DNA from 2 places in the Streptomyces sp. NBC_01497 genome. Region 2 is predicted to be linked to the other one. Evidence: riboswitches for the same ligand, from Rfam matches in the RefSeq annotation. Region 2 holds a riboswitch; the other holds the start of a gene.
What was found. A riboswitch is a leader RNA that binds a small molecule or an ion and turns the genes downstream of it on or off. The one in region 2 is predicted to bind S-adenosylmethionine.
Positions count from the first base shown of each region.

Region 1: it holds a riboswitch for S-adenosylmethionine, as region 2 does, so the genes downstream of both, OG310_RS25875 (aminotransferase class V-fold PLP-dependent enzyme) here and thrC (threonine synthase) in region 2, are expected to answer to the same signal.

Region 1 covers NZ_CP109427.1:6,134,993-6,140,232, reverse strand. Annotated here, with positions in the region: gene OG310_RS25890 (NYN domain-containing protein) at 1-87, opposite strand, end outside; gene OG310_RS25885 (rhomboid family intramembrane serine protease) at 269-994, shown strand; gene OG310_RS25880 (Lrp/AsnC family transcriptional regulator) at 991-1,272, shown strand; gene OG310_RS25875 (aminotransferase class V-fold PLP-dependent enzyme) at 1,303-2,607, opposite strand; SAM riboswitch class IV at 2,726-2,842, opposite strand; gene OG310_RS25870 (spore-associated protein A) at 3,424-3,828, shown strand; gene trpD (anthranilate phosphoribosyltransferase) at 4,297-5,240, opposite strand, start outside.
Region 2 covers NZ_CP109427.1:4,722,019-4,727,258, forward strand. Annotated here, with positions in the region: gene OG310_RS19975 (alpha,alpha-trehalose-phosphate synthase (UDP-forming)) at 1-524, opposite strand, end outside; gene OG310_RS19980 (glucosyl-3-phosphoglycerate synthase) at 884-1,870, opposite strand; SAM riboswitch class I at 2,038-2,165, shown strand; gene thrC (threonine synthase) at 2,181-3,479, shown strand; gene OG310_RS19990 (ubiquitin-like small modifier protein 1) at 3,563-3,841, shown strand; gene OG310_RS19995 (cold-shock protein) at 4,225-4,428, shown strand; gene groL (chaperonin GroEL) at 5,007-5,240, shown strand, end outside.

The DNA of each region.
Region 1 (5,240 bases), 1.4 Mb from region 2:
GTCGAACGTCTCGGGCGGCTCGCCGCCGGCCTCGGCGGCTCCGTCGGCCGCGCCGGTCGGCTCAGCCCCGCCCACGGGCTGCTCCACGTCCGTCACCCCACTGCCTCATGCCCTTTCGGGCGGCCCCTTGTGGACCGTCTCCCGGGCGTCCCGCCTCGCCGTGGCGACGCGTTCGGTTCCGTAACCCTACGGCCTTCGCCCCCTGGGGAACCCGTCCATCCGGCGAGGCGGTCCGCGGAGATGTGCCCCGGTGCGTCATGCTCTGTCCGTGATCAAAAGGCGGACGGTGGACGGCCCCCTGGTGACGTACGGCCTGATCGGCCTGTGCTGCCTGGCCTTCCTGGTCAGTCCAGTGTCGGGCTTCGATCGCGCCTACGGGAAGGGCGAGGCGCTGCGAGCCGCCCAGAGCGCGTACTTCCGGCACTGGGGAATCGTGCCCGACCAGCTGGTCACGGGCGCGCCGCACGCCCTGATCACCCCGCTGACCGCGCTGTTCGTGCACGGGAACTGGCTGCACCTGCTCGGCAACATGCTGTTCCTCTACGTCTTCGGCACGATGGCCGAGGAGCATATGGGGCGAGCCCACTTCGCGGTCTTCTACCTGGTCGTCGGCGCGCTCGCGATGTCCGCGTACGCCGTGGCCAACGCGCACAGTGACGAAGCGCTCGTGGGCGCGTCGGGGGCGATCTCGGGGGTGCTCGGCGCGTTCCTCTTCCTCTTCCCGAAGGCGCGGGTCACGAGCCTCTTCCCTTTCCTCTTCTTCCTGCCGCTGCGCTTCCCCGCCTGGATCGTGCTGCTGTTCTGGTTCGCGCTGCAGTGGTTCGCGCAGCGCCAGGCGGCGGGTGGCGCCGGCGGCGGGGCGGGCCCCGAGGTCGCCTACCTGGCGCACCTCGTGGGGTTCGCGAGCGGCTTCCTCTACGCGGGGGCGCGCTACTGGCGGCCCGGTACAGTGAAGGGCCAAGCCGTGGCCACCGAGGGAGAACGACAGCCGTGATCACCGCGATCGTGCTCATCAAGACCAGCGTGGACCGGATCCCCGAGATCGCCGAGTCGATCGCGGCGCTGGACAGTGTCAGCGAGGTGTTCTCGGTGACTGGTACGTACGACCTGATCGCGATGGTCCGGGTGTCGCAGCACGAAGACCTGGCGGAGGTCATCCCCGGCCGGATCAGCAGGATCAGGGGCGTCGAGGCGACCGACACGCATGTCGCGTTCCGCACGTACTCGCAGCACGATCTGGAAGCGGCGTTCTCGATCGGCCTCGACGCCTGAGCCCGGGCCCGGCGGCCCGGGCGAGCGCCGTCAGGCGGTCAGTTCCCGGACGGCCGTGACGAACCGCTCCACGTGCTCCTCGGGGGTTCCCGCGCCGAAGCTGACCCGCACCGCGTTCAGCGGCCCCCCGCCGCAGACGGCGTCGTCATCGCCGCCGGTCAGCAACCGCACCAGCGGGTGCGCGCAGAACAGTCCGTCGCGCACACCGATGCCGTACCGGTCGGAGAGCTCCGCGGCGAAGGCCGCGCTGTCCCGGCCCTCCACGACGAACGAGAGCACGCCGACGCGGTGCGCCCCCTCGCCGAACAGACTCAGCACCCGCACGCGCGGCAGCTCGCCCAGCGCCGACGTCAGCCGGCCGAGCAGCGCCTGCTCCCGTGCGGCCAGGTTCTCGAAGCCGGCCTCGGTCAGCGCGCGGCAGGCGGAGGCGATGGCGTAGGCGCCGATCACATTCGGTGAGCCGGCCTCGTGGCGGGAGTCGTCCACGTTCCAGTCGACGTCCACACCGCCGTCGTCACTCCGCACGACCCGGCGGGTGGCGCCGCCGCCCGCGAGATAGGGGGCGGCATCGCGCAGCCAGTCGGCGCGGCCCGCGAGCACCCCCGCGCCGAACGGCGCGTACAGCTTGTGCCCGGAGAAGGCGACCCAGTCGACGTCCAGCGCGGCCACGTCGACCGGCAGGTGCGGCACGAGCTGCGCGGCGTCCAGCACGATCCGCGCGCCGTGCCGGTGCGCGGTGGCGGCCAGTTCGGGCACCGGCCACAGTTCGCCTGTCACGTTGGACGCGCCCGTCACACAGACCAGGGCGGGCCCCGCGGTGTCACGGCCGGCCAGCGCGGCCTCCAGTGTCGCCACGGCCGCCACCGGCGTCCGGGGCGCGTCGAGGACGGTCACCCCCGCCGTGCGCTGCCAGGGCAGCAGGGCCGCGTGGTGCTCCGTCTCGAAGACGAAGACCTCGCAGCCGGCGGGCAGCGAAGTCGCCAGCAGGTTCAGCGAGTCGGTGGTCGAGCGGGTGAAGACGACCTGATCGTCCTCACGGCAGCCGAGGAACTCGGCGACGGTGCGCCGGCTCGCCTCGAAGAGGTCGGTCGACAGCCGTGACAGGTAGCCGGCACCGCGGTGCACGCTGCCGTAGTACGGCGCGTACGCGGCGACGTCGTCCCACACGCGCTGCAGGGCGGGCGCGCTCGCCGCGTAGTCGAGCGCGGCGTACGGGACTTCGGTGCCGTCGGCGAGCGGCACGGCGACATCGGTGCCGAGGACGGCCAACGGGGCGGCGAGCGGCGGGGCGGCGGAGACGGCGGGAGCGGCGGGGGCATCCAGGTATGCGGACATGGCGAAGCCTTCGTGGTGGTACGGGTGGCGGGACACGGAGGGGCGCTCGGCGCCTATCGCATTCGCGTGTTCACGGACAGCTCCCCCTGAGGACCTGGACCCCAGCGGAAACACACAGGGCCCGCGCTTGCCGCAGACCTCGCTGCCTACGGCCTGGTCTTCACCCGGGGCACCCCGCCACGGACGGAGGGTTGCCGGACAGCGGGCCGGGGCCTTACCGCTGTCACTCATGACCTTGGGGGCGAGTATGCCACACCCGTACGAACCGCCCCGGGGTCCGGGCGAAGCTGCCGGGCACGGCAATCGCTGGATCGTCGCCGGCGTCCCGGCGCGAGGGGCGGACAGCGCTGCGGGCGGCGGTGGACCCGTCGCGCTCGGGGCGGGGCCGAACCGGACGACGCCGTCGGTCCGGCACATCGCAGGGCCGACTGGGCGCGGCGAATGATGATCAAGGGGCCCTCGGCGAGGGGACGGCCGCCGCGGGCGCGATTCAGCATTCCGCTTCAGGCCCCGGCCGATCCGGGACAAGCGTCCAGTTCCACCCCACCCCGCCGACCGTCACGGAACCCTCCTGAAAACCGGCGGGCCCACTCTCCGCAAAACCCGAGTCCCTTTCATCGGAACAAAACATCCAATAGAGAAAACGAAACGATGCAGGGCCGTGATCCACGTCACTTGTCAAGCTTTTCTCATATGTGCTTTTAGTTCACTTCATCCTCTTGCTGTATCGAAATCCGAACGCCAGGATCAGGGCGCACTTCACAATCATTCGACGGAGGAGAAAGAATGACATCGGTGAAGAAGAGAATTGCCGCGATGCTTGCCGCCGGCGCATCCATCACCGGCCTGGCCGTCGTGGCGGCGCCCAGCGCGAGTGCCGCCCCCGCCGCCGCTGCCTCCGCTGCCGCCACCTACAACGGCGCTTGCGGCAGCGGCTACACCGTGGTGAACTCCGCCGCGATCGGCACGTCGGGGACCATTTTCCTCACCTACAGCTCCGCGACCCGTGACAACTGCGTGGTGACGGTCAGGAATTCTCCCGGCGCGATCATCAACATGTATGCCGGCATCGCCGTCCACGGCGGCCTCATCAAGTACGACAACGGCGAGTACACGACGTACGCAGGACCCGTGTACATCAACGCGGCGGGCAAGTGCGTCGACTGGATCGGAGTGATCGGCAGCGACTCCGGCGAAAAGGACAACACGAACTGCGGCTGACGAATTCATCGCCCCGCCGTTCACGTGATCAGCGATCGCCGCTAGCCGCCGGGCCGAGGAATTACACCGGCAATCAGCCCGGACACGTGTTTTCCGACGGAATACATCGTGTCGAATTGACCGGCGTCAGGCGTTTTTCGCCGCGGCACGTCATGTGATGTCAGCGATGCCCGCGCCGGTCGGGGGAGTTCCCCGTTGCGGGTCCCCTCCGGCCGGCGCAAGGGTGTGCCGTTTCGTCGGCCTGCCGCATGGCGCGTGTGCGGGCCGGGTGTGCCCGCGCTCCCCCGTGAACGTCTGTCCGCGTCGTCCTGAGTGCGGTGCCGCGAAGGGAGCCCCTGCTCGATGAGCAGGGGCTCCTCATGCTCGGAGCATGATCACGGCGAGGACCGGCCCGGCGCGGAGCGGGGACGAGGTGACGTCGAACGGGACCCGTCCCACTCGGCGTCGGACAGATCCCTCGGTCCGCGACTACGGACGACTCGACCTGGTCGCCTTCACCCAGCGCTCCAGTACACGGCTCGCCGCCCCGGAGTCCACGGACTCCGCCGCGCGGGCGAGGCCCGCGGTGAGCTGCACCGGCAGCTCGTCGTCCGTCTGGTCCAGTGCGACCAGCGCCGCCGCCGCGTTCAGCAGGACGGTGTCGCGCACCGGGCCGGGCTCGCCCGCCAGGAGGCGGCGGGCGACGTCCGCGTTGTACGCCGCGTCCTGGCCGCGCAGGGCGGAGACGGGCACCAGGTCGAGGCCGACGGAACGCGGATCGAACGCCTCCTCGGTGACCTGGCCGTCGCGCACCCGCCACACCGTCGACGTGGCCGTCGTGGTCAGCTCGTCGAGGCCGTCGTCGCCCCGGAAGACCAGCGCCGAGTTGCCGCGCTCCGCCAGCACCCCCGCCACGATCGGCGCCATGCGCCGGTCCGCGACGCCGACGGCCTGGGCCCGTACCCGTGCCGGGTTGGTCAGCGGACCGAGGATGTTGAACGTCGTCTGCGCGCCGAGTTCGCGTCGCGCGGTCGCCGCGTGGCGCAGCGCCGGATGGAACTTGATCGCGAAGCAGAAGGTGATCCCCGCCTCCTCCGCGACCTCGACCACCCGCTCGGGGGTGAGTTCCAGGTTGACGCCGAGCTTCTCCAGCACGTCCGACGCGCCGCTCGCCGACGACGACGCGCGGCTGCCGTGCTTGACCACCTTCGCGCCCGTGCCGGCCACGACGATCGCCGCCATCGTCGAGATGTTGACGGTCTTCGCCAGGTCACCGCCCGTACCGACGATGTCGACGGTCCGGCCCGGCACCTCGATGGTGCGCGCGTGCCCGTACATCGCCCGGACCAGTCCCGAGACCTCCTCGACCGTCTCGCCCTTGGCGCGCAGCGCCACCGCGAACCCGGCGATCTGGACGTCCGTGGCCTCACCGC
Region 2 (5,240 bases):
TCGGGCCGCAGCGCGCGCAGCATGCCGGGCACGAGCGCCAGGTGGTAGTCCTGCACCAGCACCGCGGCGCCCTCGCCCGCCTCGTCGGCCAGGGCCTCGGCGAAGGCGCGGTTGTACGTCTCGTACGACGCCCACTGCGCCCGGAACTCGGCCCCGAAGGACGGTTCGAGCGGCGTCTGGAACAGCATGTGGTGCACGAACCACAGCGCGGAGTTGGCGACCCCGTTGTACGCGTCGCTGTACACCTCGGACGGGATGCCCAGCATGCGGACGCGCTGCCCGCCGGTGTCGTCGGGATCGAGCCGCCCGTCCGTGCGCCGTACGGCCTCCCGGTCGCCGTCCCCGAGCGCGGCGCACACCCAGACCGCGCCGGCGTCGGGCCCTATGGCGGACAGGCCCGACACGAGTCCTCCTCCGCCGCGCCGTGCCGTGAGTGTGCCGTCGTCGCCGAGGGCGTAAGAGACCGGGCCGCGGTTCGAGGCGACGAGGACGGGGGCGCCGTGGGCGTCGTGCTGGGAAGCCATATCGCGAACCTAGCCGGTCACGGAAACGCTCAAACGTACGGACGGGGCTGGTGTGGCGCATGGGGGCGGCGCAGTAACGGCGCATGACGGCACGGCCACGGCGCGCGCACGGATCACTCCGGCGGTGACCCTCCGAGCGCGCCGACGCGCGGATCGTGACGCCGAGGCGGGCGCGCACGGCGCACGGAGAGCCACGCTCCGCTCCGGTACGACGGGTGCTCCGGCGTGCGACGCCTGCGACCCGTGCGATGCCACTGCGACCCGTGCGATGCCACGATGCGGGCGATGCGGGCGATGCGGGCGGTCCGGGCGGTTCGGACGATGCGGGCGCCCCGGTCGACCCGGCCGGCCCGCGCAGGTCAGGCCGCGCGGCGCGACAGGTACTCGGCGATCTCCCGCATCGGCGGCCGTTCCTCGGTGTCCACCGCGTGCGTCCGCGGCTCGAAGCCCTGCTCCCCCCGCTCGAACTGCGTCAGCACCGGCCGCACGAGGTGGGCGCGGGACAGCCGCGACTGCGCCGTGCGGTAGATCGCCGCGGCCATCCGCCCGAGCGCGCGGTCGTCCTGGTGCCGGTGCAGCCGGACGCCGACGTCGACCTGTGCCAGCGCGTCGAGCCCCACCAGCCGCAGCGCGTCGACCAGCAGGCCCAGCTCGACCCCGTAGCCCACCGGGAAGGGCAGCCGCTCCAGCAGCGACCTGCGCACCGCGTACTCGCCGCCAAGCGGCTGCACGAAGCCCGCGAGCAGCGGCCAGTGCAGGTTCAGCAGGGGGCGTGCCACCAGCTCCGTGACCCGGCCGCCCTGCCCCGCCGTGACCCCGTCCCCGCCGCCGGCTCCGGCCCCGCCCCCGGTGCGCGCGCGCAGCGGGCGGTCGTACATCGCCTTGACGAACTGCAGGTCCGGGTCGGTCATCAGCGGGCCGACGATCCCCGAGACGAAGTCCGCCGAGAACTCCCGCAGATCCGCGTCGACGAAACACACCACGTCGCCCGTCGTCACCAGCAGCGAGCGCCACAGCACGTCGCCCTTGCCGCGCAGCGCGGGCAGGCGGGGCAGGATCGCGTCACGGTGCACCACTCGGGCACCGGCCAGGCCCGCCACCTCCGACGTACGGTCCGTGGACCCGGAGTCGACGACCACCAGCTCGTCCACGAGCGGCACCTTCGTCATCAGTTCGCGCCGGATCACGGACACGATCTCGCCGACCGTCTCCTGCTCGTCGAGCGCGGGCAGCACCACGCTCACCGTGGTCCCGCGTGTGGCCTTGGCCACCATCAGCCGGTCGAGCGGCCGGTCGTCGACGGACCAGGAACGGCTGGTCAGCCAGCGTTCCACCTCTTCCAGCACGATCGGTTCTCCCTTGCTGGGCCACTGCGTGATCCATCTCGCGTGACGGACGACCGTCTCAACCGTCCGGTGCTTCGGTTACAGTCTTGAACAACGCGAAAGGCGCCCGCATGCCGGGTCGCCGTCCGCGGGACAAACGCGCCGGAGCCTGGTTCCGGTCGCCATAGCGCTCATCCAGAGGGGCAGAGGGAACGGCCCGTTGAAGCCCCGGCAACCCTCCCGCCGACCGCGAGGTCATGGTGGGGAAGGTGCCAATTCCGTCTTGCGGCGAGACGCGTCGCGAGGAAGATGAGGAAAGGGCCTCGCCTCCATGGCTGTGCAGACCGTCCCGAGCAGTAACGAATCCGCCACCGGAACCGTCGATCTCGGACCCGCCGCCGCGCTCTCCTGTCGCGAATGCGGCGAGCGCTTCCCCCTCGGCCCGATCTTCGCCTGCGAGAGCTGTTTCGGCCCTCTCGAAGTGGCCTACGACCTGCCGACGGACTCCCCCGACGAGCTGAAGAAGCGCATCGCCGAGGGCCCCGACAACATCTGGCGCTACGCGCCGCTGCTGCCCGTCCCCGCCGACGTGGCCGCGCACCCGAACATCAACCCCGGCTTCACCAAGCTCGTCAAGGCCGACAACCTCGCCCGTGAGCTCGGCATCACCGGGGAACTGCACGTCAAGGACGACTCCGGCAACCCGACGCACTCCTTCAAGGACCGCGTCGTGGCGATCGCCGTCGAGGCCGCGCGTGCCTTCGGTTTCACCACGCTCTCCTGCTCGTCCACGGGCAACCTCGCGGGCGCCGTCGGCGCGGCCGCCGCCCGGGCCGGGTTCCGCTCGTGCGTGTTCATCCCGCACGACCTGGAGCAGGGCAAGGTCGTCATGGCCGCCGTCTACGGCGGTGAACTCGTCGCCATCGAGGGCAACTACGACGACGTGAACCGTTTCTGCTCCGAGCTCATCGGCGACCCGCTGGGCGAGGGCTGGGGGTTCGTGAACGTCAACCTGCGGCCGTACTACGGCGAGGGCTCGAAGACGCTCGCGTACGAGATCTGCGAGCAGCTCGGCTGGCGGCTGCCCGACCAGATCGTCATCCCGATCGCGTCCGGCTCGCAGCTGACGAAGATCGACAAGGGGCTGCGTGAGCTGATCAAGCTCGGGCTCGTCGAGGACAAGCCGTACAAGATCTTCGGTGCGCAGGCCGAGGGCTGCTCGCCGGTGTCCACCGCCTTCAAGGCCGGCCACGACGTCGTACGCCCGCAGAAGCCGAACACCATCGCGAAGTCCCTGGCGATCGGCAACCCGGCGGACGGCCCCTACGTGCTGGACATCGCGCGGCGCACCGGCGGCGCGGTGGAGGACGTCAACGACGAGCAGGTCGTCGACGCCATCAAGCTGCTGGCCCGCACCGAGGGCATCTTCGCGGAGACCGCCGGAGGTGTGACCGTCGGCGTGACCAAGAAGCTGATCGACGCGGGGCTGCTTGACCCGACCCTGACGACCGTCGTGCTGAACACCGGCGACGGCCTCAAGACGCTGGACGCGGTGGCGCCGACGACCGGCCCGACCACGACGATCCGGCCCAGCCTGGACGCGTTCCGCGCGGCGGGTCTGGCGAGCTGATCCCGGCCGCCGCGCGCACCACGTCACCGCGCGCGCCCCACGTCACCGAGCTTCGAGACATCCGAGAGGTAGGCACCCCGCCGATGAGCGTCAAGGTCCGAATCCCCACCATCCTCCGCACCTACACGGGCGGCCAGGCCGAGGTCGCGGCCGAGGGCTCCACCCTGTCCGAGGTCATCTCCTCGTTGGAGAACAACCACCCGGGCATCGCCGGGCGCGTCCTGGACGACCAGGGCAAGCTCCGCCGGTTCGTCAACGTCTACGTCAACGACGACGACGTCCGCTTCGAGCAGGGTCTTCAGACCGCCACGCCCGAGGGCGCGGGCGTCTCGATCATCCCCGCCGTCGCCGGCGGCTGCTGAACCACGGGGCCCCGCGCCCCTGTTGGACGTGTGCCCCCTCCACCACCGGCGGAGGGGGCATTTCCATGTGGTTGAGCACGGTACAATTCGACCGAGCACGGAACCGCGGAGCCGCGACGTGCGGAGCCCCTACTGAACGCGCACAAGAACGCGACAACATCGGGTCAAAGTTTTGGTACTGATAGCGCAATAAGTGCGCTTTGTGTGGCCCGACTTGCCCAAGAACGCGAACATACATCCGGTTCGCGTCTTCAGCCATGCCCAGAATTCTCGTCTGATTGACCTGTTGCAGAGGGCAGTTGGGCAGATACATTCAGCCGCGGTCGACGCGTTCCGACGCGAAGTGCGGTCCCGAGCAGGGGCCTGTAATAGGGGAGTTGGGCATGGCTCAGGGCACCGTCAAGTGGTTCAACGCGGAGAAGGGCTACGGCTTCATCGCGGTCGACGGTGGTGCGGATGTTTTCGTCCACTACAGCGCCATCCAGATGGACGGGTACCGCACCCTTGAAGAAGGTCAGCGAGTGGAGTTCGAGATCTCGCAGGGCCAGAAGGGTCCGCAGGCGGACATGGTCAAACTCGCCGTCTGATCCCGGCGCGATCGGCCAGGGCAATCCTAGTCGAGAGGCCCGTACCCGCTCCACGGGGGTACGGGCCTCTCGCGCGCGCCTACGCGGCGGGCATGCACACGCGGGCGTGCCGCCCGCGTGTGCGAGACCTACGGGGAGCGGCTTCGGGGCGCCCGAGCGGTGACGGGACGCCCCCGGAACGTCGCCGGTCGCCCGGGCGCCGGCAGGCGCGGGGCGGCCCGTGCGAGGCTCGGGGCGGGCGTTCAGGGCGGATGTCCGGAGCTCCGGGTGGGGTGCCCGGGGCGGGGCGTTCCGCGTGGCGCGGACGGGCGTCAGGGGGTGGAACACGTTCGGATGTGCGTACGTACGCGGGGCGAACGATCACCGGCGCGATGCGCCGCACTCCTGGAGCGGCTTGCACTCGGGTGGGTCGAGTGCTAATCATTGCGTTAGCACTCTCCCAGTGAGAGTGACAACTTGGACCGGGTCAGTGAGGCCCGTAGCGCTGGTCCGGAAGGAACGGACAGTGCGCAGGCCGTCCGTCGCGGGCACGGGCGCGGTCCGGAGCAATCCACCCCAGTCCGGGAGGACCACTTCACATGGCCAAGATCATCGCGTTCGACGAGGAGGCACGGCGCGGCCTGGAGCGCGGGATGAACCAGCTCGCCGACGCCGTCAAGGTCACCCTTGGCCCCAAGGGTCGCAACGTCGTCCTTGAGAAGAAGTGGGGCGCGCCCACGATCACCAACGATGGTGTCTCCATCGCCAAGGAGATCGAGCTCGAGGACCCGTACGAGAAGATCGGCGCAGAGCTGGTCAAGGAAGTCGCCAAG